Linked DNA regions of Rubinisphaera margarita. The protein of the gene in region 1 interacts with the protein of each later gene in a pairwise test. Links are inferred from orthologs where the notes say so. Each region holds a gene or a part of one and is shown on either strand. Other genes may lie near its edges.

Region 1 (9,883 bases):
GCTGCGTGTTTGCCGATTTCAGGGAAGAACTCAGGAAGACGCGACCAGGCAGATCTATCGATACTTTTACAATCCAGACGTTCAAGGTGTGATTATGCGTCAAGTCAAACGTAGACCAGTTTATTCGCCACGCACCCGAGGTGCGGTCGAATTGCTGCTGGCAGAAAACGTTCCCTCTCTGGGTGAGCAGGGCGAAATCGTTCGCGTGAAGCCGGGTTACGCTCGCAACTACCTGCTGCCTCACGGACTGGCCACGATCGCCACCGATGAAAACAAGAAGGCTGTTGAAGAGCACCGTGCTCGCCTCCAGGAAGTCGAGAAGCAGCGTAAGGGCGGTGCCCGCAAGCTGGCCGAATCGGTCTCCAAGTACTCGGTGACCCTGGAAGCGAATGCCAACGAAGAAGGCCACCTGTACGGCTCCATTCTGGGTGCCGACATCAGCAAGGCCCTGATCGCCGCTGGTTATCCGGTTGAGCCGGAACACATTCGCCTCGACGGTCCGCTCAAGGAACTGGGCATGTACACCGTTAAGCTGCAGCTGCACCCCGAAGTCAGCTCAGACGTCAAAGTCTGGGTGGTGCCCGTCAGCAGCCGAAAGTAAGCATCGACTGTTTGCCGCGGCACGTCGCCTGAACTGACGATGCCCGGACCAGTCGCAGAGAATCCGGGGTGTCGACTCTCTCAGGGATCGACATCCCTTTTTTACGCCCTCAGCGAATACCGAATCCGTTTTCGGACCTCGGCCAACACCGGGGTTGCTGAGTGCCGAAGTCGCCTCGACTTGCAGGAGCGTCCATGTCGACCGACACAAAACAGAATGCGATGCAGAGCCTGACCAGCATGCGTCCTCCCAGCAATGTGGATGCTGAGAACAGTGTTCTCGGCTGCCTGATGCTGGTGAATGATACCGTCGATCAGGTGCTCGGCATCCTGCATGTCGACCAGTTCTACGACGATCAGAACCGCCGGATCTTCGGTACGATCACCGAGATGTACGAGCGGGGTGACCGCGGCATCGATGCGGTCACGCTCGCCAACGAGCTGAGCAAACGCGGTTCTCTCGATTCGGCCGGCGGTGTCGCCAAGTTGCTCGAAATCATGGAGACGGTGCCCCACGCCGCCCATGCCGAGTACTACGCGAAAATTGTTCGGGAAAAGTGGCTCCAGAGGCAGCTCATTTACACCTGCAATGAGATCCTGAAGGAAGCTCACCACTCGCCGGACGATATCAACGATATTCTCTCCCGCTCCGAGCAGAAGATCTTCCAGATCGCCGAGCAGCAGGAATCGCTCAGTCGGATCGACATGCGATCGATCCTCATGGAAACCTGGGACCGCATCAACAGCCGCCGTGACCAGGAAGGAACCGTTAGTGGACTTCACTCCGGCTTCCTCGGACTCAATGAACTGACAAGCGGCTATCAGCCTTCGGAACTCATTATTCTTGCCGCCCGCCCTTCCATGGGAAAAACGGCGTTTGTCTGTAACTCGACCCTGGCCGTTTCCGGCATCGCCAAGAGTGGGGTCCTGCTCTTCAGTCTCGAACAGTCGAAAGCGGAGCTTGCCGAACGTCTGCTCTGTATCCACGCCCGCGTCGATGGTCACAAGGTTCGTCAGGGTAATCTCGACGAGATGGATCACCATGCCCTGCTGGAAGCATCGACCGAACTGAGCCAGTTCCCGATTTACATCGACGACGCCCCCGGACGAACCATGTCCCAAATCGCGGCGGTTTCACGTCGTATGAAGCGCCAGCACGATATCGGCATCGTGATCATCGACTACCTGCAGCTCATCGAAGCCGAGGACAAGAATCAGCCTCGTGAACAGCAGATTTCGTCGATCACCCGGCGACTGAAGTTCCTGGCCAAGGACCTCGATATTCCGGTGATCGCTCTGGCCCAGTTGAACCGAGGCGTGGAACAGCGGGAAGACAAACGACCGCGACTGGCCGACCTGCGAGAATCGGGGGCCATTGAACAGGATGCCGACGTCGTAATGTTCCTGCATCGTCCGGAAGCCTACGATCCGGAGGACCGCCCGGGCGAGGCGTTCGTGATTGTCGCCAAGAACCGAAGTGGTCCGATTGGTGACGCCCACCTGACCTGGGTGAAACAGCAATTGCGATTCGCCGATTACAGTCCATTGTCTCAGCCCGAAGGGGGATGGGTCGATGACGGCTTCTGATTCCCCATCGGACAAAGCCATGCCGGAAGAACGATTCGCCAGTCTCGACAGCCGGGCCGCGATGGTAACCGGCTCGTCATCGGGCATCGGTCGAGCCATCGCGCTGGAACTCGCCGCCGGCGGAGCCGACGTGATTGTCCATTACAACAGCAACCGCGATGGAGCCGAGGAAACGGCCAGGCAAATCCGCGATTGCGGACGAAGAGCGGTTCTGTTGCAGGCCGATCTCAGCAATGAAGCCGCCGCCGGGACACTCGTCGAGGATGCCTTCACGGCTTTTCCTCAGCTCGACATCTGGATCAACAATGCCGGCGTCGATCTGCTGACTGGCGAAGCTCGTGACTGGCCCTACGAGACCAAACTGCAGCGTCTTTTCGAAATCGACGTGCGGGGCACGGTTCTGCTTTCAAAATCGGCCGGCAAGCGGTTCATGGAATCGAAGCGAGGCACGATCATCAACATTGGCTGGGATCAGGCCGAACGGGGCATGGAAGGCGATAGCGGTGAACTGTTCGCCACGGCCAAGAACGCCATTATGGGCTTTTCCCGCTCCCTGGCTCTTTCGCTTGCTCCGGATGTTCGCGTGAACTGCGTCGCCCCGGGATGGATTCGCACCGCGTGGGGGGAAGGCGCCGGCAATACGTGGCAGGAGCGGGTTCTTCGAGAAACGCCGCTCAAACGCTGGGGGACTCCTGAAGATATCGCCCACTGCGTGCGGTTTCTGGTGTCCGTTGAGGCGAACTATCTGACCGGGCAGGTGTTCTACGTTAATGGCGGGGCCGAACGCTGACCCGGCCCGCGGAACGCAGCCTGAATTACCCGGCCGCCGGAACGACCGGGTTGTGCGTCGATGCTCGTACAGCTAAGGAATGACGCTTACGGCAGGATACGTTTTTCGAGAATTCTCTGGTGCATCTCATACCGTTTCTGCATCCGCTCGATGGAGTACATGCGGATCAGCCGACCTTTGTAGAGCAGCCGATTCTGCTCGTCGCGGGAAATTTCGTCACCCACTTCCCGCATGGCCATTCCGGCGTACAGCTGGGCAAAGGTGATTGGATCGACGCCATTCCCCTGCTCCAGATCTTCGATGGCGTCGCCGCCGCCGGTGAGAATCAGGAACGGATTCATTGGGACAGCTGCCGGATTGTAGCGTCCTTCGAGTCGCAGCGTTTCCATGGCCTGGGTGAGAGCTTCTGAGGCCATCTGGATCTGCTGGACGGTTTCGTTCGCCAGCGGGATCGCCTGATTTTGCTCGTCTTCATTGGTGGACGGAGGCTGAGCCGCGGTGTGCGACGGCTGCAAAATGTCCGAAGTTCCCAGGAAATATCCGATTCCGACCAGTGCCAGGGAACAGACGAGCCGCTGAACCATTGATTGAGACATCACGCGCATCACCAGACACCTTAACTCAGAAGTTGCAAAGCAGACTGCATACAAAGATCATGCACCGTGCACATATCGTGACGTGCGGACCGACTGCTTGCAACCCGAACCTGAGTCACCGGGGCGGGATATTTGCGTGTCCGGAACTCCTGCCGTTACAGGCAGATCCGTTCCATATAGTCGATCAAACTTTGCACGGCTGCCGGGACTTCCCGTGTGTGTCCCGCCTTGCAGATCGTTTCGAGGCGATGGGCGACGTCGGTGAGACCGGGATAGCCATAGCCCCCTCCGGCTCCTTTGAGTTGATGAGCGATGCCTTTGAGCATGGCAACATCTCCTTCTTCAAGGTTTGCCAGCAGTTGCATCCGTCGTTCCGGAAGTGCGCCAACGAAGTATTCGAGCAGTTCCTGAAAGTCTTCGTCTGCGGCGTACAGTGACCGTACAGGCGTAGACTGCAAGCTGGCGGAATCGGCGATCTTCGACGTTACTTGAGAATCAGTCAGCATTTGTGAGTTCCCCTCAACTCAGATAATGCACCGCCAGCCAGGCTGACGAACCGGCTCGGGACGAGTCCCAGGCTCGGCCATGGTTCTTGACAGGACCGCTCAGCCCTGCACGCATCTCAAACATAGGCCGAAATTGGTGCGTCGGACGATGACATGCGGAAATCCCCTGAAAACAAATACTGATTCTGCACTTCGGGCCCCAGATGGCGAACAACCCCTGTGTCTCAGACGGCACAACCGACAGCATCCGATCTTGACCTTGAACGGACGATTCTCCTATTAGTCCGCTTCCATTCTGATTGCCACATTCTCTCCAGTCCTGCCTCAATGCGTCTGTTACAGCGATACATCACGCTCGAGCTGCTACGCGTCTTCGTCATGGTCCTGCTGGCCATTTCGATTTTGCTGGTCTTCGTTGGCGTGTTCCAACAGGCGACCGAAAACGGCCTGGGGCCAATGGAAGTGCTGCAGATCCTTCCCTATGTGATCTACAGCCTTCTGCCGATCACCATTCCGGCCACCATGCTGCTCACGGTAACGGTCGTGTATGGACGCATGTCGGGAGACCAGGAACTGATTGCCGCCCGAGCCGCAGGCATTAATCTCCTCTCGCTGCTCTGGCCTTCCCTGCTAATGGGAGCCTGCCTGAGCGTCGGATCACTCGTCCTGACCGACCAGGTCATTCCCTGGTCGATCGACAAGATTCAGGAAACCGTGCTCCTGAAGATGGAAAAGATCTTTCTCGATCAGCTTCGCAGCGATCACCAGTTCATCGACGCCAATGGCGGGCTGGTCATCACCGTGATGGACATCGATGACAAGACGCTCGTCAAGCCGACAATTCGCTACACGACCAAGAACGGACGCACGTTTACCATCCAGGCCGACTCAGCCAACATTCATTTCAACCTGCAGGAGCGGCTCGCCAAGATTCGCGTCGTCGGCGGATATATCCACATGTCTGACGGACGGGGCGCGTGGATTCGTGAAGAAGAATATCCGTTCCCGTTGCCGATGATCGACAAGCAACGCAAGGCGCGTCACATGGCCGCTCAAGACATCACCACCGAGCTGGCCAGATTGAAGGACGTCGAAGAGTATCGGACGTCCGAGCGGGCAATTTCAGCCGCCATGAGTCTGACGACCGGACGTTTCGAAGAGTTCACGATGCAGGACTTCACAGACCTGATTCAGGGCGAAATGGTCGATACGCAACGGCGGCATAAGCTGGCGGCCGAATATCACGGGCGATTCGCGATGGCGGGCAGCTGCTTTTTCTTCGTCCTGGTGGGGAGTCCGTTCTCAATCATTCAGGCCAAGAAACAGTTTCTCACCACGTTCTTCATCGTGTTCATGCCAATCGTGTTCATTTACTACCCGATGGTCATGCTCTCAATGAACCAGGCGAAGAATGGCACTCTCGATGCCGCCTGGGTCATGTGGGTCGCCAACGCGGTCACAGGTGTCGTCGGTCTGTATCTGCTCCGCAGGGTGATGCAGAACTAGAGCGGAGCCGAGAACCTGCTGCCACGCGACCCGGCCGGTTGGACTCTAGATCCCCCGCCGGCCGAATCGACTCCAGTTGACTACGTATCCCGACAGAGCACAACGATCGATCGATCGCGAACTTCGTAGGTCGGCTTGTCCAGAACCTGCCAGCCTGCCGGTTCAGCGATGTCGTGAGGGGACTCGAGAGCGGTATCGATAATCCGCTTCCAGGTGATGGCGGAGCCTTCCATGATCTTGAAGTCGACCGGATTCGGCGAGCCGTTGATCATCACGTACAGGTCCCGACAATCGTGCTGCGTTCCAATCAGACTGAACGCCAGCACCTGAGAATTCGCACTCAGATCGCAATGCCCTTCTGGTCCGTACCAGCTGACTTCGTTCCGCCAGAAGCGGGACCGGCAGATGGAATTGAAAGACTTCCGGAACTCAATGATGAGTTTCGTGAACCGGAAGATATCACCGAACTGTTCTTTGCGGGACCAGTCGACCCAGCTCGTTTCGTTGTCCTGGTTGTAGGCGTTGTTGTTCCCATGCTGGGTCTGCATGAACTCATCGCCCATGCGAATCATCGGGGAGCCATTAGAGATCATCAGCAATGTCAGAAAATTCTTGACCTGCCGCCTCCGCGTGTGCATGACTTCGACGGGAGTTTTCTCTTCTCCTTCGTGACCGCAATTCCACTTGAACTCATGCGAGCCATCCCGATTCTCCTCGCCGTTGTCCCAGTTGTATTTTCCGTGATAGGTGACCAGGTCATTCAACGTGGAACCATCGTGAGATGAGATGTAATTCACCGACTGCCAGGGCCGACAGGAGTGCTGAATGTCATCGGGGAACAGATCGGCACTCCCGTAGATCCGGGTCATGAGTTCGGGAACCATGCCGCGTTCGCCGGCGACGAATCGCTGCAACGCATCGCGATAGCGCCCATTCCACTGCATCCACAGCCAGCCGGGGAACGAATAGCCGAGCTGATAGGTTCCGGCCGCGTCCCATGGTTCGGCGATCAACCGCACGTTGAGGAAGTCTTCGGCTGTGACGATCTGCGAAAAGATTGGCGGTCGATCCATCGAGATTGAACCATCGCTGCGGCGGGCGAAGATCGATGCGAGATCGAAACGGAACCCGTCGACATGCATCTCGTCCCGCCAGTACTTCAGGCTGTCGACGATCAGCTTTTTCACCGCCAGCCTGTTCGCGTCGAGCGTGTTGCCGCAACCGGAGAAGTTCGCGAAGTCCGCCTTTCCGTTCGCGCCGGGGGTCGGCATGTAATACATCGCATTGCCGATTCCCTTGAAGCTGTAGTTCGGGCCGCGATCGTCGCCTTCACAGGTGTGGTTGTAGACCACGTCGAGAATGACTTCGATGCCCGCTTTGTGCAGTTCACGCACCATCGTTCGGAATTCATCCCGGACATCGCGGCTTTCGTGGTTCATCGCGTATTCGTGATGCGGCGCGAAGAAGTTCAACGGCATGTAACCCCAGTAATTCCCTTCGGCCGGGTCGTACTGGAAGACCGGCATCAGCTCGACAGCCGTCACGCCGAGATCACGAAGATGTGGAATCTTGTCGACAATACCCGCGTAGGTGCCGCGTCGGACTTCAGGGACCCCGGAGTTCGGATTCTGTGTGAAACCGCGAACATGCATCTCGTAAATCACGAGATCGGAATCGTGGCGAATATAGTGATCATCACCCCAGTCGAACGCATCGTCGGTGTCGATCACCCCGAGTGGCGCTCGGCCGATGTTGCAGCCGGGCTTCTTGGCCAGCTCCCGGTCGAAGTCGGGCGGGAAGTGGACCGCGCGGGCGTACGGATCGAGCAGGAGCTTGTCGAAGTCGAAACGATGGAACCCCGCCTCGTTCTTCTGAGGGCCGTCGACCCGGTATCCGTAGTAGAAGGCTTTCGGCGCTCGCGACTTCGGAATGCGGCAATGCCAGACCGGTCCGGACTTATTGGCGAAGTGATCGAACTCGTACACCAGCTCCGGGGTGTAGTAGTCGTCCTGGGAGAACAGCATCAGAAGGACCCGGGATGCCTTTTCGGCATACAGCACGAAATTCCAGGCTTCCTGCTTTTCAATCCAGCTGACTCCGGGTGGATCGTGCCAGCCCTCCGTCTGATGCCAGTTAATCATCGTGTTCCACTTCACTGTTTTGGCTGCGAACGTTGTCCTGTCAGTCATGCACCATAGATGACTTGCGGCCAGTTCACCAGTTCGCAATGATGGATCAATGACCGGCCATATGAAAACAAGGAGCCGTTCATTCCCGGTTTCGCCCCGTCCTGCACCCTGTTCCACGGATATCGGAATATGCGACTTCTCGCCTTCACTCTTACAGTGCTCACCCTGGTTCCGTTCGCATCCTCGCTGGCTGCTGATCGTCCGAATATCGTGTGGATCACCAGTGAAGACAACGGCATCGAGCTCGGCTGCTATGGCGACGATTATGCCACGACACCGAACATCGACGCGTTTGCAAAGATGGGAATGCGGTATTCCACCTGCTGGTCGAATGCCCCGGTTTGTGCCCCGGCCCGGACGACCATTATCTCCGGCATGTACCCTCCCAGCATGGGAGCGCAGCATATGCGGTCGCATCTGAACATGCCTCAGGCGTTGAAGATGTTCCCTCAGTATCTGCGCGAAGCCGGCTACTACTGCACGAATAACAGCAAAGAGGACTATAACCTCGAGAAGCCGGGCGAAGTCTGGGACGAGAGCAGCCGCAATGCGCACTGGAAGAAGCGGGAAGGTGACCAGCCGTTCTTCGCCGTCTTCAATCATACGATCAGTCACGAAAGCCAGCTGCGGAAACGACCGCATTCGGCCATTCACGATCCGGCCGGCGTCACGGTTCCGAAGTATCACCCCGATACACCCGAAGTGCGACAGGACTGGGCTCAGTATTACGACAAGCTGACCGAGATGGATGAGAAGGTCGGAAACAACATCAAGGAACTGAAAGACGGCAACCTGCTCGAAGACACCATCATCTTCTATTACGGGGATCACGGCTCGGGCATGCCGCGGCACAAGCGCTGGCCCTACGACAGCGGGCTGCATGTGCCAATGATCGTCTACTTCCCGAAGAAGTACGAGCATCTCGCTCCCGAAGAATATTCGGCTAATGGTGTCTCGGAACGACTCGTGAGTTTCGTGGATCTGGCTCCGACGGTGCTGAGCATCTGCGGGATCGAGCCTCCGAAGATGCTGCAGGGTTCAGCCTTCGCCGGGAAATTCGCCACCGAAGACCCCGACTACATCTATGGGTTCCGCGGACGCATGGATGAACGCATCGACCTGGTTCGCAGCGTGCGGAATGAGCGTTTCGTCTACCTCCGTCAGTTCCAGCCGCATCGTCCGTATGGCCAGTTCGTGCATTACATGTTCCAGACCCCGACCACGCGAGTCTGGTATCAGATGCATCTCGACGGCAAGCTGACACCGGAACAGGATCACTTCTGGCAAACCAAACCGGTGGAAGAACTGTACGACGTCGAAAACGATCCGGACGAAGTGAACAATCTCGCCGGTGATCCGGAATACAGAGACACGCTGAAAAAGATGCGAAACGCGCTCTTCAGCCACATGAATTCCACGCAGGACCTGGGCATCATTCCGGAAGCGGAACTGCATGCCCGCGTGCCCGAGGGATCGCCATACGACGCCCAGCGAAACGGACAGCTGCTGGACAATTACGGCGAAGTTCTGTTCGCGGCCGCTGCTGCTTCGCAGGCCCCGGTTGAATCGGCGACCAAAGAAACCATCCAGATGGCGTTCTCGCATCCCGAGAACACGGTTCGGTACTGGGCCTGCCAGTGGGCCTTGATCAACAAGGAAGATGGCGTGTCTCGCTCGCGGGATCAGCTGCTTCGACGTCTCGATGATGAGTCGTCGAGTGTCCGCGTCGCGGCAGCCGAAGCACTCGGACAGTACGGCAGGAAAGAGGACCTGCAGAAGTCGCTGGATGTGCTCGTTAAAGCCGCCAATCTGGAAGAGAGCGATGTCTACACGGCGATTGCTGCCTTGAACGCCCTCGACAACCTCGATGACAAAGCGTCATCGGTCCGTGATCAGATTGCGGACCTCCCCGCCAAGGTCAAGAAGATGCCGCCGCGTACCGATTCGTACGTGCCGCGACTTCTGCAGAAAACGCTGGCCGACCTGGATGGTGAACCGCTGCCGTAAACTTCTTTGAATGGGATCGCCCCCGTTGCATCCGTAACCGGGGTTGATTTGGCTTGCTGAAGCGCGGGATAGCCTCGTTTGAAAGCCGAAGGAAGAGCCTTC
Region 2 (9,878 bases), on another replicon or contig:
ATAACGACATCGAGTACGACGGCTCCTCGCCGCCCGCTCAGATCGAGTCGCTGCTCTACCTGCTCTTTCTGGTGCTGTTCATCCTCTTCTTCATCATGATGTTCCGGCGAATGGGCGGAACCGGCAGCGCCATGTCGTTCGGCCGCACCCGCGGCAAACTCGTCTCACAGGAAGACATCAAAACGACGTTCGGGGATGTCGCCGGGATCGATGAAGCGGTCGATGAACTGCGGGAAGTCGTCGAGTTTCTGCGGACACCTGCCAAATATCAGGCACTGGGCGGGCGGATTCCTCGCGGCGTGCTGCTCGTCGGACCTCCGGGGACCGGGAAAACGTTGCTCGCCAAAGCCGTCGCGGGTGAAGCCGGCGTGCCGTTTTATGGACTTTCCGGATCCGACTTCGTCGAGATGTTCGTCGGCGTGGGAGCGGCCCGTGTACGGGATACATTCCAGCAGGCGATTCAGCGGTCGCCGAGTATCATCTTCATCGACGAGCTCGACGCGCTCGGAAAAACTCGCGGCAGCGGCATGCCGGGCGGACACGACGAACGCGAACAGACGCTGAATGCCCTGCTCGTCGAGATGGACGGTTTCGCCTCCGACCAGTCAGTTATCGTGATGGGAGCCACCAACCGCCCCGAAACTCTCGATCCCGCGCTGATGCGTCCCGGCCGGTTCGACCGCCATGTGCTCGTCGACAAACCGGACTACAAAGGCCGCGAGCAGATCCTCAAAGTCCATGCTTCGCGGATCAAGCTCGACAACAGCGTGAATCTTGGTCGCCTCGCCAAATTGACCCCTGGCTTCTCGGGAGCCGATCTGGCCAACCTCGCCAACGAAGCTGCTCTGCTGGCGGCCCGGAAGGACAAGAAACGGGTGGGCATGCCGGAGTTCGAGGAAGCGATCGAACGCGTCATTGCCGGTCTCGAGAAAAGCACCCGCATCATCGGCGAAGAAGAGAAGAAGCGTGTCGCCTACCACGAATGTGGCCACGCTCTGGTCGCCTGCTGTCTGCCAAAGACTGATCCGGTGCACAAGATTTCGATTATTCCCCGTGGCTTCGGAGCCCTGGGCTACATCCTGCAACGGCCAGCCGATGACCGTTATCTGGTGACACAGAGTGAACTGGAGAACCGCATCTGCGTGATGCTGGGAGGTCTGGCGTCCGAACGAATCATTTACAACGAGCAGTCCACGGGAGCACAGAACGATCTGGAACGTGCCTCTGATCTGGCTCGCCGCATGGTAACCGAGTTCGGGATGAGTCCGAAGATGGGAACCGTGAACTATTCGACAACCCGTCGGTCGCCCTTCCTGGCTGGCAGTGGAGGCTCAGCCGATTACGAGCATGCCCAGGACACGCTGCGGGAAATCGATCAGGAAGTGAAACGGATCATTGATGACTGCATGGCTTCGGTCGCCAACATGCTCACGACGCATCGCGAAATTCTGGAGCATATGACCCGCGATCTGATCGAGATGGAAGTCATGGACGCAGCTCAGCTGGAGAAGATCCTGAACCAATACCCCGATGGTCCGCGGATTCTGTCGACCTCACACATTGATCCGAATATCAATCACGGCCAGGAGATGAGCCTCCACGATCACGAGAAGCCAGCCGAACCGCAGGCCGCCCCTGATTCCGAAGAAGCGTCGGAACCTCCTCAGGGGTCCTGAGTGAATTGTGAATCCCGCCCGGATCGAGTAATTTTCACCAGACTCGGGACGACTCCTGAGCGTCCCGATCGAGCCCCGCCCCGACCGAACTTGCAAAAGGAATCCCCGATGCAGCTTGCCAGCCGTCTGCTTTATTCCGCTGTTGCCCTGACATTTTTCACTGGCGTCTGCCCGGCGGCCGACTGGCCCCACTGGCGTGGACCGGGAATGGATGCGAAGTCCTCTGAAACGGGGCTCAACTGGAACTGGGGCGAAGACGGCCCCGAGCTGGTTTACAATGTCGAAGGCTTCGGCAGAGGCTACGCCAGCGTCTCGATCGTTGAGGGAACGCTCTACACGACCGGCAACACCGAAGATGGCGGTCAGGCGGTCGTCGCCGCCGACGCGGCCAGTGGACGAATCAAGTGGAAGACTCCGGTCACCGAAGCCAATCCGGAACACAGCTATCCCGGTTCCCGCAGCACGCCGAGCTTTGACAACGGCAAGCTCTACATCGTCGCGTCTTCCGGCAAGATCGTCTGCCTCGATGCCAAAGGCGGATCGATTCAATGGGAGAAGGACTTCAAGAAAGAGTGGAACGGCAAGATGATGTCCGGCTGGGGATATTCGGAATCCCCGCTGATCGATGGCGATCGTGTCCTCTGCACACCTGGCGGACCGGATGCGATGATCGTCTGCCTGAACAAGAAAGACGGCTCGGAAATCTGGCGGTCAGCCGTCCCTGAATTCACCGAACCGGATCTTGAGAAACGTGAAGGCAAGGACGGAGCCGGCTATTCGTCGATCGTCGTTTCCAACGGAGCCGGCGTTAAGCAGTACGTTCAACTCATCGGACGCGGCGTGATCGGCATTCGGGCCAGCGATGGCGAATTCCTCTGGGGTTACAATCAGGTCGCCAACGAAGTCGCGAATATCCCGACGCCCGTCACCAAAGGCGACCATGTCTTCGCAACATCCAGCTACGATGGCGGTGGAGCAGTCCTGCTCAAGCTGAGCAAGGATGGTCGCGGCGTGAAGGCCGTTCCGGTCTACTGGCTCGCCAAACGGACATTCAATAACCACCACGGCGGAGTCGTCCTGGTCGACGGCTACATCTACGCCGGCCACAACCAGAACCAGGGTTTCCCGACCTGCCTCGACTTCGAGAGTGGGGAAATTGAATGGGGCGGCGACGGACTTCGCGGCGAGGGCAAAGGCTCGGCTGCCATCGTCTTCGTCGATGGTCACGTGATCTTCCGCTATCAGGACGGTCGTGTCGTCGCGATTGAAGCCACGCCTGAAGAATATCGAGTCAAAGGCCAGTTCATGCCGGTCTATCAGGAAGACAAGAGTTGGGCCCATCCTGTGGTCGTGGACGGTAGACTGTATCTCCGCGAGCAGGACCGCCTGATGTGCTACAAACTGAAGTAAAGCGACGACACTCCGGCCGGGTGGCACAAACAGGAATGTCTATGCCACCGTCCACGGCGACGGAGCTGTCGGGAATTACAGATGCTCAACCGGAAATCAGAATCATGAATGAACGGACCAGGTCCCTGCTCTCGAAGCGACCGCTGATCGCTCCTTCGATGCTCAAGTGCGATTTCGGGAACCTTGAAGCCGATGTCGCACGCCTGGAAGAGGCAGGGGCTCCGGTTCTTCACTGGGATGTGATGGACGGACATTTTGTCCCGAATCTGTCCTACGGAGCGATGGTGATCGAAAAGATGCGTCACCGGACGGAACTGCCGTTTGATGCCCATCTGATGATCAGTGATCCCGCGAAGTACCTCAAAGACTATGTCAACGCCGGCTGCGATCTGATTTCGATTCATATCGAAGCGGTCCCCGAGCCGGGCGAACTGCTGGAGACGATTCGCTCCCATGGCTGCTCCCCTGGTCTCGTACTGAACCCCGGTACGCCGGTCGAACGGATCAGTCCCTGGATCTCGGCGTGTGATTTGATTCTCGTCATGAGCGTGGAGCCGGGTTTCGGCGGCCAGAAATTCATGCCTGTTGCACTCGATAAACTGTTCCTGATCAAGGAGTTAATGCGAGACGACCAGTTGCTCTCCATTGACGGCGGGATCGGACTGGAGACAATTCAGTCTTGTGCCGAGCGAGGAGCCGATACGTTTGTCTGTGGAAGTTCAATCTTCGACCATGAAGACTATTCCGCAGCGGTTTCCGGCCTGTTGGCTGCAATCGATCGCCCTGCCGGCTAGAATACCCCGCCTGGCAGCCGCACCTCGGGTGTGGCTCCAGCTCTCAAAGGAATGACGCCTCAGCCTGCGTGGCTGTCGCCCCATTCGTTGTTTTACAACGGTTTATCTATGTGCCAAATCTTTCTGGTTCGTCCTGGACAAACCGATTATGATTGCCAGCACAGAGTCCAGGGGTCCCTGGATCTTCCACTCAACGAGGACGGATTCCGGGAAGTGGAATCTCTGATCGATTGCCTGGGAGATCGGGAAATCGACTTGATTCTGACCGGCCCGTCGGATCCATCATACGGCACGGCTCAGATTCTCTCTGAGAAGCTCGATGTGCCGCTCAAGTCAACCGAGTTGTTGCGGAACCTGAATCAGGGACTCTGGGAAGGTCTTGAGATCGACGAAGTTCGACGCAAGTTTCCGACCATCTACAAGCACTGGGAAGATGCCCCGAATGAGGTCCTCATTCCCAATGCCGAACCGATCCAGGAAGCGTTGAAACGAATCGACAAATTGTTAAAAAAATACGCCCGGAAAGATCGTCAGATCCTGATCGTGGCCCAGGAACCACTGGCAACGATGTTTGCCTGTTGTGCCGAAGGTCGCAAGGTCAGCCTGCATCACCAGGCCGACACGACGAAACGCTGCGAACTGCAATCGCTGCACGTCCCTGGCAAGCCGGCGCAGAATTGAACGGAATAACGCACTTGTGGGTAAAGCATTGTCGATGACACGAGACGAGGCGGATGCAAACGGGCGGCCACAGAAGCGGGGCGTACCGGAAGGGCTCTGGCTGAAATGCCCGGAATGTCAGTCCACGGTCTTCCGTAAACAGGTCGACCGGCTGCTCGGCATTTGTCCCGAATGCGACTATCACTTCTACGTTCCCGCCCGGACCCGAATCGAGCAGCTTGTCGATGTCGGCAGCTTCGAGGAATGGTTCGCCGACATCCGCTCGGTCGACCCGCTCGGCTTCGTCGATTCCAAGCCCTATAAGGATCGTCTGATCTCCGAACAGAAGAAAACCGGCCTGACAGACGCCTGCGTTACGGGTCGCGGTTATCTTCGTGGACGCCCCATTGTCATTTCGGTCACCGATTCCGCTTTCATCATGGGAAGCATGGGCTCGGTTGTCGGAGAGAAGCTGACTCGCGCCACCGAGAAAGCGACGGAACTGAAGTTGCCACTCGTGATCGTAAGCGGTTCCGGCGGCGGAGCCCGTATGCACGAGGGGATTCTCTCGCTGATGCAGATGGCCAAAGTCTCAGCCGCCCTGGCCCGCTACCATGAAGCCGGAGGTCTGTTCATCTCCGTGCTGACGAACCCCACGATGGGTGGAGTCGCCGCAAGCTTCGCCTCACTGGGCGATCTGGTTGTGGCGGAAGCCAAGGCACTGGTCGGATTCGCCGGCCCCCGCGTGGTTCAGGCCACCGTGAAGTCTCCGTTGCCGGAAGGCTTCCAGACCAGCGAGTTCCTGCTCGCACACGGCTTCATCGATCGCATCATCCACCGCAACGAACTGCGAACGGAGATCGCGTCGTTCATCGACTACTGCGAAATCAAGCCGTAAGTTCCGAACGTCCGTGTCGATTGCAGGCTGGGACTGCCAAAGGCGTATCTCAGTTTTATGGACCCGCAATGCTGGGATACGGCTGCGCCTATCCAGCCTACAGGGCGAGCCGGGACCGCAAGCCAGCGAACCTCACGGAGTCACATTTCCGGCAAACCTGCGACGATCCACGATGTTGCTCATCCCGTGGGACGCCGGCTTCTGGTAAACTTGAGGGACGATCTGGAGAACTCTTCGCAATCCCCGGGCGGGCCAGCCTGAAACGTATCATGGAAGTGCCATGCAACTGTTGAAGAATCTGTTCCAGCGGCAGCCGTCCGGTCCGCCGCGAGTGAACTTGAAATCGCGATTTGAGCTGATCTCCCAGATGGGCATGGGAACAATGTCCAAGGTCTGGAAGGCCAACGATCGCCAATCGCAGCAGTTCGTCGCTCTGAAGATGATCGATCGCGATGCTCTGGAGAAAATGAACGCCCGCTTTCCCGGCCTGTCCCGGCCCGAGGAAGGTGCCGTCGGAATGTCTCTGCAGCACCCCTGCATCGTCAAGACGCTCGAGTACGGCCTGAGCACCGAGAACGAGCCATTCATCGTGATGGAATACATCGACGGTTTCGGACTCCAGCAGCTGGTCGAACTTCAGAACGAAACACTCGAACGGTATCGGATGACCTGGATCATCAAAATGGGCGAGGCCCTGCACTATTTCCACGAACAGGGCTGGATCCATCGCGATTTCTGCCCCAAAAACATTCTCACCACCGCGAATGGTCAGATTAAATTGATCGACTTCGGACTCGCGGTCCCGAATACTGCACCGTTTCAGGCACCCGGAAACCGCACCGGCACAGCCGATTACATGGCTCCGGAACTGGTCCGGCGGCAGAAGACTGATCAGCGAATCGACGTCTATTCCTACGCGGTGACCTGCTTCCAGATGTTCTCCAATCAGCTTCCCTACGTTCGAGGCAAAACGCTGGATCAGATTGTTAAGAACCTCAACCGTCCGCCGAAAGAGATCCGTGAGGTCGCTCCGGGCATTCCCGATTCTGTCGCGCAGATCATCATGAAGGGTCTCGAAAAGAATCCCGATGACCGCTGGCAGTCGGTTCAGGAAATGACGACGGCCTTCCGGGCTCTGGTCCGCAAAAAGCCGAAAAAGGGCTGATTCAACGTGATCAGCTGACAACTCGGAAATTCCGAGACAATGCCGGGGACTCCTGCGGTTCAAGCAGCTATGATGTCTCCCCGTTTGCGGCGTCCCCAAGATCCCACCGCACGCTCTCGATCGCCACTCGCTCCATCCCACGGCTTTCCGGCCGTTCAACACGAAATTCGCCATGCAGTCCAGTAAGCTTCTCTCCTCGCTCAATGCCTCGCAGCGAGATGCCGCGACGACATTCTCGGGACCGCTGCTCGTGCTGGCGGGAGCCGGGACGGGGAAAACTCGCGTCATCACCACGCGCATGGCCCTGCTGATCGGCCAGGGCGTTCCCGCTGAGCGTATTCTCTCAGTCACGTTCACCAACAAAGCCGCCAAGGAAATGACCGAACGGTGCACGAACCTGATCGGTCGCCGCAAGACGAAGCCCTGGATTTCAACGTTTCACTCGCTCTGCGTGCGAATCCTCCGCGAAGAGATCGAACCACTCGGCTTTCGGCAGAACTTCACCATTATCGATCGCGGCGATCAGGAGTCGATGGCCCGGGAAGTGTTGCGTTCGATCCGCGTGCAGGACTCGGCTCTCAAGCCGGGCGATCTGCTTTCGATCATCAGTCGCTGGAAGTCAGCCGGCGTCTCCACCAGCCAGGCTCCCGATGCCGCCACGGACGACCGTGAGTTTCTCGCCGCGATGGCATACCGCAAATACTGCGATCGCCTTCGAGCCCGTAACAGCGTCGACTTCGATGACCTGCTCCTGCTCACCGACAAACTGTTCAGCGAGTATCCGGACGCTCTGAAGCGACAACAGGATCGTTTCGATTATGTCCAGATCGACGAGTATCAGGACACGAACCAGCTGCAATTCCGGCTCGTTCAGGCGATGGTCGCCCCGCATAAGAATCTCTGTGTGGTTGGTGATGATGACCAGTCGATTTATGCCTGGCGCGGAGCCGAGGTGAAGCACATTCTGTCGTTTCAGACCCATTTCCCGACAGCGAAGGTCGTTCGGCTCGAAGACAACTATCGCTGCACCGATGAGATTCTGAACGTGGCGAACCGCCTTGTCAGTTACAATCGGGAACGGCACCGCAAAGTGCTGCGATCGACCAAACCAGCAGTTGAACCGGTCCGCTTCGAGAAGTTTCCCGATGAAGTCATCGAAGCCGAGCGGATTGGGCTCGAAATCAGCTATCTCATCGCGAAACGGAACTGCCAGCCGTCCGACTTCGCCATTCTGTTCCGCACCAACGAGCAGCCGCGGGCCTTCGAATCGGAACTCCGTCGTCGACAGATTCCGTACGTGATTCTCGGCAGCCAGTCGTTTTACGACCGTAAAGAAGTTCGCGATCTGCTGGCCTATCTGCGCGTGATCGTTCAGCCGCGGGACGAATCGGCGCTGCTGCGAATCATCAATACGCCCGCCCGGAACATCGGGACTTCCACCGTCGAAAAGGTGATGCAGCGGGCGATCCTGCAGGGAGATCCCTTTTTCAAAGCCGCCCAGGATGCGACAGCTCGGGGAGACCTGACACCGCGCGTTTCCCAGGCAATTACGAACTTCGAACAGAAAATCGAGGGCTGGCGAAACCGGTTCCTGCGAAGTCCGCAGACATTGGCTCAGTCGTTCCGACAGCTGGTCGAAGAATTGAAGTACCGGCAGGAAGTGGAAAAGCTCTACAAAGAGCCGGCCCAGGTCACCACGCGGCTGGAATCTATCGAGCAACTGGCCGATGCCCTCGACGATTATTCGCGTCGGTCGGCCAAGCCGAGTCTGCATCAGTTCCTCGATGAAATGACGCTCAACGATCGCGACGAATTCGGCTCCGATAACAAGAAAGAACTCGAACGGAACGCTGTCAAACTGCTGACGATCCACAGTGCGAAGGGACTTGAGTTCCCCCGCGTCTATCTGGTCGGAATGGAAGAGGGTCTCCTTCCGCATAAGCGTTCGGTCGAGGGAACGCGGCAGGATATCGAGGAAGAACGACGCCTCGCTTACGTGGCTGTGACCCGGGCTCAGGAGTCGCTGACAATGACCTTCGCCGAAACCCGTCGCAAATGGGGCAAACCGCGAAAGACGATCCCGTCCCGTTTTCTCTTCGAAATGCGAACCGATCAGCAGAACGACGAAGCCATGGCCGAAGAAGAAGCGGCTGCCGAATAGTCGCCTGCAACGGGATGCCTCAGAGGTGTACCTCTGAGTCGCGTCCGCGACAGGAAGCAGGTATCCCGCCGGTCTTGGGGTTAAAGTCGAGGGATTCAGGACGCCGGTCACCGACTTCCTGTGGCTTCGTCCCCGAGACGCACGCGTCTGGGCCATCCGTTCTTCGATGGCATTCTGGATCAGCGACCGCGAATCAGTCGGTGGAAATCGGTTTCCCACGTCCGGAATGCCGCTGGCTTCTCCGCATGGGCGTGCAAATGACAAATTAGCGAACTATACTGATCGCTCGACTTTTTCGACGCTCCGCCGCTCTCACAGCGACTCGCCGGACGCTTGCGTCATCGACATTTTGCAGACTGAATAGACAGAGACCTTACAGAACAATGCCGCAACTCACGATTCAGCCCGGTCAGACGAAAATTGGATTCATTGGGACAGGCGTGATGGGCCGCAGCATGGCCGGTCATCTGATCAAAGCCGGATTCAGCCTCTCGGTCTACTCGCGGACCAAAGAGAAGTCGCAGGACGTGCTCGATCAGGGTGCTCAGTGGTGCGACAGTCCGAAAGCAGTCGCCGAGCAGTCCGATGTCGTTTTCGCCATCGTTGGCTTCCCGAAGGATGTCCGCGAAGTCTTCCTCGGCGAACAGGGAACGCTGGCCGGTGCGAAAGAAGGTTCTGTGCTTGTCGACATGACCACGAGCGAGCCGTCGCTGGCTGTCGAAATTTACGAAGCCGCCAAGGCCAAGGGCGTGCACGCTGTCGATGCCCCGGTTTCCGGAGGAGACATCGGAGCTCGCAATGCGGCTCTTTCAATCATGATTGGCGGCGATGAAGACGTCGTGACCGCTCTGAATCCCTGCTGGGAAGCGATGGGAAAAACGATCGTCTATCAGGGCAAAGCCGGTTCCGGCCAGCACACGAAGATGGTCAATCAGACGCTGATCGCCACAGGCATGATCGGCGTCTGCGAAGCTCTGCTTTACGCCTACAAAGCGGGTCTCGATCTGGAAACGGTGATGAAATCCGTTTCTTCCGGGGCAGCCGGCAGCTGGTCGCTGTCGAACTACGGCCCGCGAATGATGAAGAACGATTTCGATCCCGGCTTCTTTGTCGA
Region 3 (9,874 bases), on another replicon or contig:
GCGTGACGCATTCGAAGAACTCGGCTCTCGACATCTTCCTCACGCTGCGAAATCTGGTGACGCAGAATCTGAGCGTGAAAGAACTGCACGGCCCGATCGGCATCGCCCGCGTGGCCTATCAGGTGTCTCAGCAGGGGCTGGCGGAACTCTCGATGTTCCTCGGCTTCCTGAGCATCAACCTCGCCGTGCTGAACTTCCTGCCGATTCCCGTCCTCGACGGCGGCCACATGGTGTTCCTGTTCTACGAGGGAGTCACCGGGAAGAAGCCGAGCGAACGCGTCCTCATCGCCGCCACCTACATCGGCATGGCCTTCGTGCTGAGCCTGATGGTGCTAGTGATCTTCCTCGACGTCTTCGTACACGGGTTCTAATCCACAACAGTAGATCCCCGTAGCAGCGGCGTCCCAACGCCGATTAGACGTGACAAATTTCAGGGCGTCGAACAGTCATGAACTCATGGCTGCTTCGACGTTTTTTTATGCGCGACGCCGTTCGACATGACAACACGCAATCGGTGGCAAGATGCCTCCGTTACCGATAGGCGGATTCGCTGTTGAGATGATTCCCTTCTAACCCGAATCGTAGCGGCGGCAACTTGCGCAGGATGCCGCCGATTGCGTGTGTCATGTTTCAAGCCAGGTGAAGAGATTCTGTGGGACCGAGATGCCAGTCGTCTTTTCGAAGCTCTTCCAGCCCGGGCAGGCGTTGACTTCCAGAATGCGGAGGATGCCGTCCGCGTCGTACATCAGGTCGACGCCGCCAAAGACCACGCCGGTGGCCTCGCAGGCCGCCCGGGCCAGTTCGGCTTCATGGCTTTCCAGGTCATGAGGGTGGGCGATCCCCTCCTGAGCGGCGTTGGTGCGGAAGTCGTTTACGGCGCTGCGGCGAATCGCGCCGAGCGGCTGCCCGCCGATCATCATGACGCGCAGATCTTCCCGAGCTTCCGAGAGAAATTTCTGAACGAAGAGTACTGCTCCGATCTGCTCCCACGCCTGAAACACCCGACGTGCGGTTTCGAGATCCGTGACACGAATCATCCCCCGCCCTTCGGCTCCGAACAACGGCTTGGCGACGACATCTCGTCCCAGTTCTTCGAAGGCGACGAGAGCCTCCTCTGCGGTTTCGCAGCTGATGCTTTCCGGCACCGACAACCCTGCGGCGGCACATCGCGACAGCGTGAGAAACTTGTCGATGGCACACTCAATCGCTTTGGGGGGATTGATCACTCGAACGCCCTGCTGCTCCAGTGTCCAGAGAAGATCCATTCGCCAGATCACCTGTTCGAGCGAACCGGGCGGCATGGCCCGCACGAGGCAGACGTCATAGTCTGTCAACTGCCGTGGAGGATCGTTTTCGGAGAGCGTGCAAACGGAAATTGATCCGGTCGACAGGCGGCATCGCAGTTGATCGAGCGTGAAAACATCGCAGTCATGCCCGCGGCCGTGTGACGCCGCGAACAGTTGTCGATTGAAGTAGCTCTCAGGCTGGCCAAGGACGAGGACACGCATTGCTCAACGAGCCTTCGTCATGCGACCACGCAGCGTGATCCAATCGTAAATCAACGCGAACACCACGAGCAGGATGCCAATGACGATCAGCCATGAAAACGGATTATCGAGGTGAATTCCGAGCGGCGGCGCGGCGGCGCGGGGCTGTCGTTGACCGGGCAACAGCTGCGTCAGGTTCGACTCTTCTCGGTCGAAAAAGTTCACGGCAAAGGTGCCGATCTCGGTCTCGCCGTCCTGGACGGTGTAAAGTCCGACTTCGCGGCGGGGTGGGATCTCGATCGATTCCATGCGAATCAGAGACTTCTCCGTTCCCTCGTGCACCAGCAGCAGATCATTCTCGGCATCGAGCGAAGCCGGTTCGAGCGTGAGCGGAATCGATTCTTCCAGATGAAAGTTCCAGCGGCGAAAGCCCGGCTGACTGTTGCGACATTGTTCGATCAGATTCGTCCAGAAAATCGGCCAGTCCGGGCTCTCGGTGAGATTCGAAGCGGCCAGATCGATATTCATGATGTAGGCATTGGCGGCCGTTCCCGTCTTCTGTCCAAGCAGAAATGTCGATCCCGCGCTGACCAGCGGAACCAGACCATCAGGGGGAGGCTGAACCCCGCCCCAGACGACCCCCCCCAGAACGATTTCGTTCATCAGCGGATGCTGCTTTTCAACCAGATACGGACCGACGAGCATCTTTCCGGTTTCGTCTACGGTCCCCGGATTCAACGGCCCCATTCCCAACCACCACAGGGAACGTTCGGCTGGTGGGGAATCGACGGCCGGCGCCACAATCAGATCCGCGTCGCCCGGGTTTCCGAGCTGGGCTTGGGGCAGCACGCCGAGAATCCGTTGAATCGGCTCGAAGGCCGAGTGATCGGAAGGCAGCGTCAACGCCACTGTCACGAGGCGGACTTCCGGCTCCATAAGAATCAGTTGGTGATCGATTTCAAGCGGATCATTCTCCGCCTCGGCGGTGAGTCGCAGCTGTCCAAGCCCCCCGGGAACAGTCCACTGAAGAGCCGTGTCACGCCCCGGCGTCAGGTCCACGGTCTCTTCGATGACTTTGTGGTCGCCCGCTACGCCCGCCAGCTGAACCTCCTGCTCGTCTTCTCCGAAGTTGACGAGCCGAACGTAAACGGTTCCTTCTCCGGTGTCCGCATCAAACATCCAGCGAGCTGTGGTGATGGCGACGTTGCCGAGTTTCCGGCCGAAGGAGACCGTTTCCATCCGCTCCGGAACCGGCACGGCCTCGCCGGGAAGATGATCGGTCAGAAAGACGAACCTCCCCTCCTCGCCGGCCAGCTGAGCTCCCAGGTCCCAGGTGGAGGCGAAGTCGTGTGCGGGAGCCTGAGGCTGCCATTCTTTCAATGCGTTCAGCATCTCCGGCCACTCGGCTCGGGGGCCGGCCAGCAGCGTTGGTCGCAGTCCGCTTTGCAGAACAGACACCACGCCGCCTCGACCGATGCTCTCTTCCTGTTCGCGAATCCATTCCAGAGCGCGTTCCCGGCTTGATTGTCCGGAACTGACAGCCGCCATGGACGCGGAATCGTCGAGGACAAGAACGAGGTGGTTCCGTGTGAGATTTTCATTGCTGCGGGGATCGGCCAGCAGCAGGGAGATCAGCAGCGCAGCCAGCAGTTCCAGAATGAGGGATCGCGTAATCGGCAATCGTTCGCGGCGGCGACCGGGGGAGTCTTTCTTGGTTTCCTGTGTCCAGAGATGCAGCCCGGCCACCTGCAGCGGCGGAAAGCGACGATGATAAAGATGGATGATCGCGATGACGGGTAAGGACAGCAGGCCGAGCAATCCCCAGGGATTGGCAAAATACATTCTTCATCCCCTGTGTTACCCGGATGCAAACTCTGCGAAATGGATCGACTTGAACGTTTACCCGATGACTGGAAAGCACCCGCGACGGTTTGTCCGGAATGCGTTATCATTTCCGACAAACCTTTGAGTCCGTTGATGACAAACCGCCACCCCGCGGCTGCGACCAGGTGATCATTCATGATGTCGTACACCATCCGTCCGGCGGAAACAACTAACGAACGTCGGCAGGCGTTAATGCTGCTGATGCACGAAGCGGATCGGCCGTCGCCCGACGAGGACATCGCTGAGGCACTGAAACAGGCCGATCGCGGCGAGATCGATTTGTCGCATCTTCTTATCGCTGCGGCCGACGAACAGGAGACGGAACGGAAGTTCGTTATTTTCGGCTCGATCCTGATGATTGTCCAGCCTGACGCCACCGGCCTGACCTGGGCTCCGATGCTTTGTGACGAGATCGCGACACGAAAAGACTCTGCGGCGATCCACAACGCGCTCATTGAAGCGGAAGTGCAAAGAGCCCTGGAAGCCGGTTGCACGTATCTGCAGGCCAGTGTCGGCTTGAAACAGGACGACCGGGCGGCGAGTCTGCTGAGGAATGGGTTCGTGGAACTGGGCAACATGGCTTTCATGCAGCGGCCATGCCCACGCGGCCTACAGAGCCTATGGCGATCCAGCGACAGCGGATCCGACGTCGAGCTCATCCCCTACTATCTGGCGATCAACGACGAGCAGCTGGCCACACTCATCGAGCAGACCTACGAAGAATCGGATGACTTCCCGGAGTTGCAGGGATATCGGACCGGCCTGCAGGCCGTTTTGTCACATCGAGAACAGGGAGAGTACCAGCCGAATCAGTGGTACGTCATTCGCACGAACAGGGAACCCGTCGGCGTGCTGTTCTTTTCCGGTCACGAAGAGGTGGGACAGGTCGAGTTAATCTATGTGGGAATCATTCCCCGATTCAGGAAACAGGGGATCGGAAAAAAAGCGATTGCACTGGCGTTGAGTCGGCTGGACGGCGAAAAGAAAACCGTCTTTCTCGGCGTCGACATCAGAAACCGGCCTGCAGTAAAGGTTTACAATTCGCTGGGCTTCATCTCCATCACGACTCAGCGCGTCTTTTATCGAATGGTGCAAAAACAGTAGCGGGAAACCCACCATGTTTTGGACATCGACCGAGAGTCCACTTCAGCGACTGCAGATGCTGCAATCTCATACCGTGGAAGACCTTTCGCACTGCCGCCGCTGGTCTCCAAAATCTGACCTTCTTAATCTCATTTTTACATTTGACAGACCGCCGCAGATCGATAGGATCAGTCCCGCTGAGTGAGAACTCCTGAGACCTCGCAACGAAGCTTTCCCCGTTCCCGTCGATCGACAAAGAATGGGAATTTTCCGAAAGTTTGCACAGTTTCAGGACCCTCCGGCCGGTCGGCCGGATCAAGCCTTTCCGTCATTATTTTACTTGCCGACGTAATCATCTAACGATCATCAGAATCCAGTCCTGCAGAGCGGTTTTTCTGTTCCTGCCCGCTGGCGTTCTGTTTGCTCGGAACTGAATCCCGGGAAATAGACTTAGCGAACGAGTCTATCAGGGTCACCCGCTGTACAAGGATGTGATTTCAATCACAGTGCTCCCTTGATCTCTGTCTCCGCCTGCGGACAGATTCTCTGAACGGACCTGCCAGGGTCCTGATCGTGGTCGTTGATCATGTCGTACATGGGGACGCACGATGCCACCCGAATGGAGTCATTCGAGCCATGAAGTTTCCACAACTGATAATGAGCCCTGCAGTCGACTGGCCGAACAGTTCCAGCGACGACTGCGAAGTGTCATCGGGGAACTGCGCTACGAAAAATGGTTTCACAATCGCACGACCGCGTCCATTGCAGGAGATGTGCTGACAATCGGGGTGGCCAGTCCATTCCTGATGCAATGGATGCGAAAAGAGTTCCAGCAGCCCGCCATGCTGGCCGCCCGGGAGTCTCTCGGTCTTTCCGCACAGGTTCGGTTCGATGTCGATCCGGCAGCAGCCGCACAACTTGCGGAGATGCAGGCCCGTCTCGACACTGATTCCACAGCAGTAGAGTCGCCGGCCAGTGCGACAGTTCCGCCAGCGACAGTTCCGCTGAACGGAGCGACTCCCGCTAGTGATGCGCGACGGGATCGACCAGCCGCCAATCGCCTCGCGCCGCGTCGACGCCGCTTCGCCAGCCTGGATGACTTCGTCACCGGGTCGACCACGCACGTCGCGCACTCGATCGCCAAAATCGTCGCCGAGCACCCCGGCGAGCAGTACAACCCGCTTTACTATTATGGTGGAGTCGGGATTGGCAAAACGCATTTGCTCGAAGGGATTCACCGCGAGGTTCGGAAGCACTATCCGGACTGGAACGTGTTGTCACTCACGGCTGAAGCGTTCGGCAACTACTACACGAAGGCGCTGCAGGAGCGATCGCTTCCCGCCTTCCGAAAGCGGTTCCGGTCGGTCGATGTGCTCATCGTTGATGACATCGATTTTCTGGATTCCAAGAAGGGATTCCAGGAAGAGTTCTGCCATACGTTGCAGGAGCTGATTTCGTACGGGCGTCAGGTTGTGCTCGCAGCCGACCGGCATCCGCGGATGCTGACGCATGTTCGTCCGGAACTGAGCACCCGGTTTCTTTCCGGACTGGTCACGCGGCTCGAAGCGCCCGATCTGGAAACTCGCAAACAGATCGCATCCCGCCAGTGTATGAAAATGTCTCTGCCGGCCACCGAAGATGCGATCGAGTTCGTGGCGACCAAGTTCTCTCGAAACGTGCGGGAACTTATCGGAGCGCTGAACTGCCTGCAGACTTATCATCATCTGACGAAACGGACCGTCGGCATCACTGCGGCCCGGGAGGTGTTGAAAGATCTCGAACGTGACTGCATGCGAATCGTGCGGGCGACCGATATTCAGCACGCTGTCTGCAATTTGTTTGGTGTGCAACAGGAAGACCTGATCTCACCGCGCCGTTCCCGAAACCTGTCGCAGCCCCGAGCCGTGGCCATGTATCTGACCCGCCAGTGGACACAGGCTGCCTATCACGAAATCGGCAAGCAGTTTGGCGGTCGAAATCACAGCACGGTGATGTCCGCCGAGAAGCGGATGAAAGAAATGCTGGCTCGGAACGAATCGATCCAGATCTCGACCCGTCAGTGGTCGACTCAGGAAATCGTCTCCACACTCGAGGAACAACTGCAGGTCGGCTGACCGCCCGCTCAAGGCGGTCAGGCTTCGGACCGAGAGTTGTCGAGTTCGAGCCGGGGTTCATCCATCCGGAAGGTGAGTACGCCGGAGAGCAGGACGACGCCGGAGATCACAACGAAAATGACATGGTGATTCCAGTCGATGAGATACCCGACCACCGGCGCGAGGAACAACGGTGCCGCCATGCAGACGTTGAGCGTGCTCAGATAATGCGGATGATGTTCTTCGTGGACCAGTTCCAGCACATAGTTGAACATGGTTTTAATCGTCACCGGCGTTAATCCGAGCATCAGGAAGGTGATGGCATACCAGATTCGCTGATCGGGTTCGAGAACTTCCGAGAGTGTGAGCGCGACAAGCGGAACCAGAGCCATGGCGAACGTTTCACAGCGGATCACAATCCGGTAGCCGTAGCGATCGCCGATGTATCCGGTGATCCAGCTGAAGACCCCGACCGAAAGGTTCTGGAGAATGACCCAGATCATCAGGTCTCGCGGCCCCGCATTCAGCACGGAACGTCCCAGCCATTGATAATGCGGGAACAGCAGCATCGTCGACATGAAAAGCATGGCCACGACCGCGACCCGCTGCATCGAACGCTGTTCCCGGAGGGTCCGCCAGACGTTGCGAAACAGTCGTCCCGGATGCGATTCGGCCTGTCCTCTCTCCCCGCGAGGTTCGTGCACGAACCAGAGCAGGAATGACGAGAGGAGAAAGCAGAGCGATGTGACGCCAAAGATGCGGGCGAAGCCGCGGCCATCCGGGAGGGCCAGCCAGTCGGCGAGAAAGAACCAGGCTCCGGCCATCGCGACCAGTGACCCCGCCATTCCGGCCAGCGACATCAGTCGCCCCCGGCGATGCGGTCGGATCAGTTTGCCCTGAAGGGTATTGAACGACAGCTGGTTCACTCCCGTGGTGGCGAAGAACATGGCGTATAGAATCAGAAAGACCACTGGCAGCCACGGCATCGGTTCCCGACCGAGGTTCAGGCAGAGAAACGCCAGGACGCCGAACAGAAACGCCATCAGCATCGAGGTGTTCATCAGCATCCGGGATTTCAGCGGAGCGTTTCGCAGGCTGGCCGACGCCAGCACCGGGGCGACACTCTGGCTGATGCGATTGAGGACCGGCAGACAGCCACGAATCCAGCCGGCTCCGGCGATGGTATCGAGAAAAGCCGGGATGATGACCGTTTCGGTTTTGAAGATCCACGCGAGACGCAGCAGAACGTGGTGAGCGGCCAGAACGAGCAGGTTTCTCAGCTCCCACTTTGCCTTTTCTTCATGCGCATCGACGACGGCATCGGTTTGGCGCAGTACAGCGGGAGGCGGCAACGGGAGGCCCGTCGCTGTTTCGTTCTGACTCATTCCATTACTCTTGGTCTATCGAAGCGATCGCTCGGGAGGCTCCTGATGCGATCGACTGAAGGCGGGAGAACAGCCGCGATCTGACGACTGAAGTGACCTCGAGTCTGAGGAGATCGTCGAACCCTGTCCAGAGTTCAGACTCTTCGGTTAACGATAACGTAACGCAGCCGCCGCAGAATTATAGACCGCTTCCGAGTCGAGACGTCCATGAAACTCACATTCCACGGAGCCGCCGGCGAAGTGACCGGCAGTCAGCATCTGCTCGAATCGCAGGGGCGCAAGATCCTGTTCGACTGCGGCCTGTTCCAGGGGCGGCGAGCCGAGTCGCGTCTCAAGAACGAGAAGTTCGGTTTTGATCCCCGTGATATCGACGTTGTCATTCTCTCCCACGCCCACATCGATCACAGCGGAAACCTGCCACGACTCTATCGCCTCGGCTTTCGCGGCCGGGTCTTCTGCACCCCCGCCACAGCCGACATCGCTGAGATCATGCTCCGCGATTCGGCCAAGATTCAGCAGGAAGATCAGCGATATCTCTCGCGGCACCTTAAACGAGGCCATCCGCCGATTGAACCGTTGTATGACCAGGACGACGTGAACGGCCTGATGGAACTGTTCGAGCCGCTGGAGTTCGATGTGCGTCATGAAATCAACTCCGAGTTTCGGATTCGCTTTCTCAACGCCGGTCACATTCTCGGCTCGGCCATCACGGAAGTCGACCTGGAAGAAGACGGCGACTGGAAACGGATTACGTTCAGCGGAGATCTGGGACGACGTGATCTTCCGCTGTTGCCCGATCCGAGTCCGATCGAACGCTGCGATGTGCTGATCTGCGAGTCGACCTACGGAAACCGGGTGCATCCTCCGAGCAGCGATATCAAGCAGGAACTGCTGCGGATCATGAAAGAAGCTCTCGCCGTTGGCGGCCGTGTGATCGTCCCGGCGTTCGCGCTGGGGCGGACGCAGCAACTCGTCTACTTTTTGAATGAGCTGTACAACTCGGGCCAGCTGCCGCCGATTCCGGTCTTTGTCGACAGCCCGCTTTCATCGCGACTGACTTCGACGTATCGGGACCATCTCGGCAGCATGGACGACGATGTCCAGCGAATGCTCGTCGATGACCTCGACCCCTTTGGCTTTCCCTGGCTGCGTTACATTCAGTCGCCTACCGAAAGCAAGGAGTTGAACGATCGCGAAGGGACGATGCTCATCATCGCATCGTCCGGCATGTGCGAGAACGGACGGGTCGTGCATCACCTCGTTCATTCCATTGCCGAGGAGCGGAACACCGTCGTCCTGATGGGCTTTCAGGCCGAGCATACCGCCGGACGCCGAATTGCGGAGCGACGAAAGACGGTTCGCTTCTTCGACCGCGACTTCCGGCTCAACGCCCACGTCGAGAAACTGGAAGGTCTCTCCGCTCACGCCGATGTGAACGACTTCCGCTGGTGGTTTGAGCAGGCCGTCAACGCCGGTGGAGTCGGACAGGCTTTCCTGGTTCACGGCGAACCCGAAGCCGCCACCGCACTGGCCGACGTCGTAAGAGACTACTGCGACGAAGATCCAATCATCCCTCAACGCGGGGAAAGCTTCGAAGTCTAGAGCGAATCGCTCGCCCGTATGTCCGCATAGACTCGAGTTTTCGCCTGAAACGCGGCAACTTATGCGGACGGAACGGCTACACCATTAAGTGAACTGCTCGAGCAGCAAGTTCAAGATTCGACTGCGGGCGTTTGCAGGAGCAAACTCAGCAGGGCAAGAAAATGGTGCACATGCGACTGCAGGAGAAGCATGAAAATGCTTTGAACTGCCAGGACGAGGCGTCAGCCAGCGATGACTTCACCCTCGACGGCCATTCCCTCGTTGAGGCTTCGGGTGAGAATGACGAGTGGTGATGTGCGTCGTTGGAGGCCGATCAGTTGAACTGGGGGATGACGACGCC

What was found.
Region 2: the proteins of dnaB (region 1) and L1A08_RS07635 interact in binary tests that used the Escherichia coli proteins (3 or more experiments, as listed by UniProt). The link is inferred for Rubinisphaera margarita from one-to-one orthologs.
Region 3: the proteins of dnaB (region 1) and dnaA interact in binary tests that used the Escherichia coli proteins (3 or more experiments, as listed by UniProt). The link is inferred for Rubinisphaera margarita from one-to-one orthologs.

The regions. Positions count from the first base shown.
Region 1 is NZ_JAKFGB010000007.1:180,072-189,954, forward strand. What follows is about bases 73-2,991. They hold dnaB (replicative DNA helicase), read left to right. Parts: upstream 73-795; coding sequence 796-2,187; downstream 2,188-2,991. Other genes in these bases: rplI (50S ribosomal protein L9), read left to right, coding at 95-601; L1A08_RS03015 (SDR family NAD(P)-dependent oxidoreductase), read left to right, coding at 2,174-2,977. Also shown: L1A08_RS03020 (hypothetical protein), read right to left, coding at 3,064-3,573; L1A08_RS03025 (Hpt domain-containing protein), read right to left, coding at 3,729-4,079; L1A08_RS03030 (LptF/LptG family permease), read left to right, coding at 4,407-5,585; L1A08_RS03035 (glycogen debranching protein), read right to left, coding at 5,666-7,726; L1A08_RS03040 (sulfatase-like hydrolase/transferase), read left to right, coding at 7,904-9,781. UniProt on the Escherichia coli protein: The main replicative DNA helicase, it participates in initiation and elongation during chromosome replication. Travels ahead of the DNA replisome, separating dsDNA into templates for DNA synthesis.
Region 2 is NZ_JAKFGB010000010.1:96,941-106,818, forward strand. Bases 6,356-9,269 are described here. They hold L1A08_RS07635 (ATP-dependent helicase), read left to right. Parts: upstream 6,356-6,775; coding sequence 6,776-8,764; downstream 8,765-9,269. Other genes in these bases: L1A08_RS07630 (serine/threonine protein kinase), read left to right, coding at 6,356-6,603; L1A08_RS07640 (NAD(P)-dependent oxidoreductase), read left to right, coding at 9,046-9,269. Outside these bases: ATP-dependent zinc metalloprotease FtsH, read left to right, coding at 1-1,676; L1A08_RS07610 (PQQ-binding-like beta-propeller repeat protein), read left to right, coding at 1,785-3,086; rpe (ribulose-phosphate 3-epimerase), read left to right, coding at 3,128-3,880; L1A08_RS07620 (histidine phosphatase family protein), read left to right, coding at 3,989-4,561; accD (acetyl-CoA carboxylase, carboxyltransferase subunit beta), read left to right, coding at 4,596-5,438; more of L1A08_RS07630, read left to right, coding at 5,719-6,355; more of L1A08_RS07640, read left to right, coding at 9,270-9,878. UniProt on the Escherichia coli protein: Rep helicase is a single-stranded (ss)DNA-dependent ATPase involved in DNA replication; it can initiate unwinding at a nick in the DNA. It binds to ssDNA and acts in a progressive fashion along the DNA in the 3' to 5' direction.
Region 3 is NZ_JAKFGB010000014.1:100,354-110,227, forward strand. What follows is about bases 4,406-7,315. They hold dnaA (chromosomal replication initiator protein DnaA), read left to right. Parts: upstream 4,406-5,062; coding sequence 5,063-6,568; downstream 6,569-7,315. Other genes in these bases: L1A08_RS13275 (GNAT family N-acetyltransferase), read left to right, coding at 4,406-4,475; L1A08_RS13285 (MFS transporter), read right to left, coding at 6,586-7,315. Also shown: L1A08_RS13260 (M50 family metallopeptidase), read left to right, coding at 1-371; L1A08_RS13265 (ATP-grasp domain-containing protein), read right to left, coding at 624-1,508; L1A08_RS13270 (vWA domain-containing protein), read right to left, coding at 1,512-3,329; more of L1A08_RS13275, read left to right, coding at 3,507-4,405; more of L1A08_RS13285, read right to left, coding at 7,316-7,932; L1A08_RS13290 (MBL fold metallo-hydrolase), read left to right, coding at 8,140-9,534; L1A08_RS22740 (hypothetical protein), read left to right, coding at 9,705-9,827; L1A08_RS13295 (hypothetical protein), read right to left, coding at 9,848-9,874. UniProt on the Escherichia coli protein: Plays an essential in the initiation and regulation of chromosomal replication. Binds in an ATP-dependent fashion to the origin of replication (oriC) to initiate formation of the DNA replication initiation complex once per cell cycle.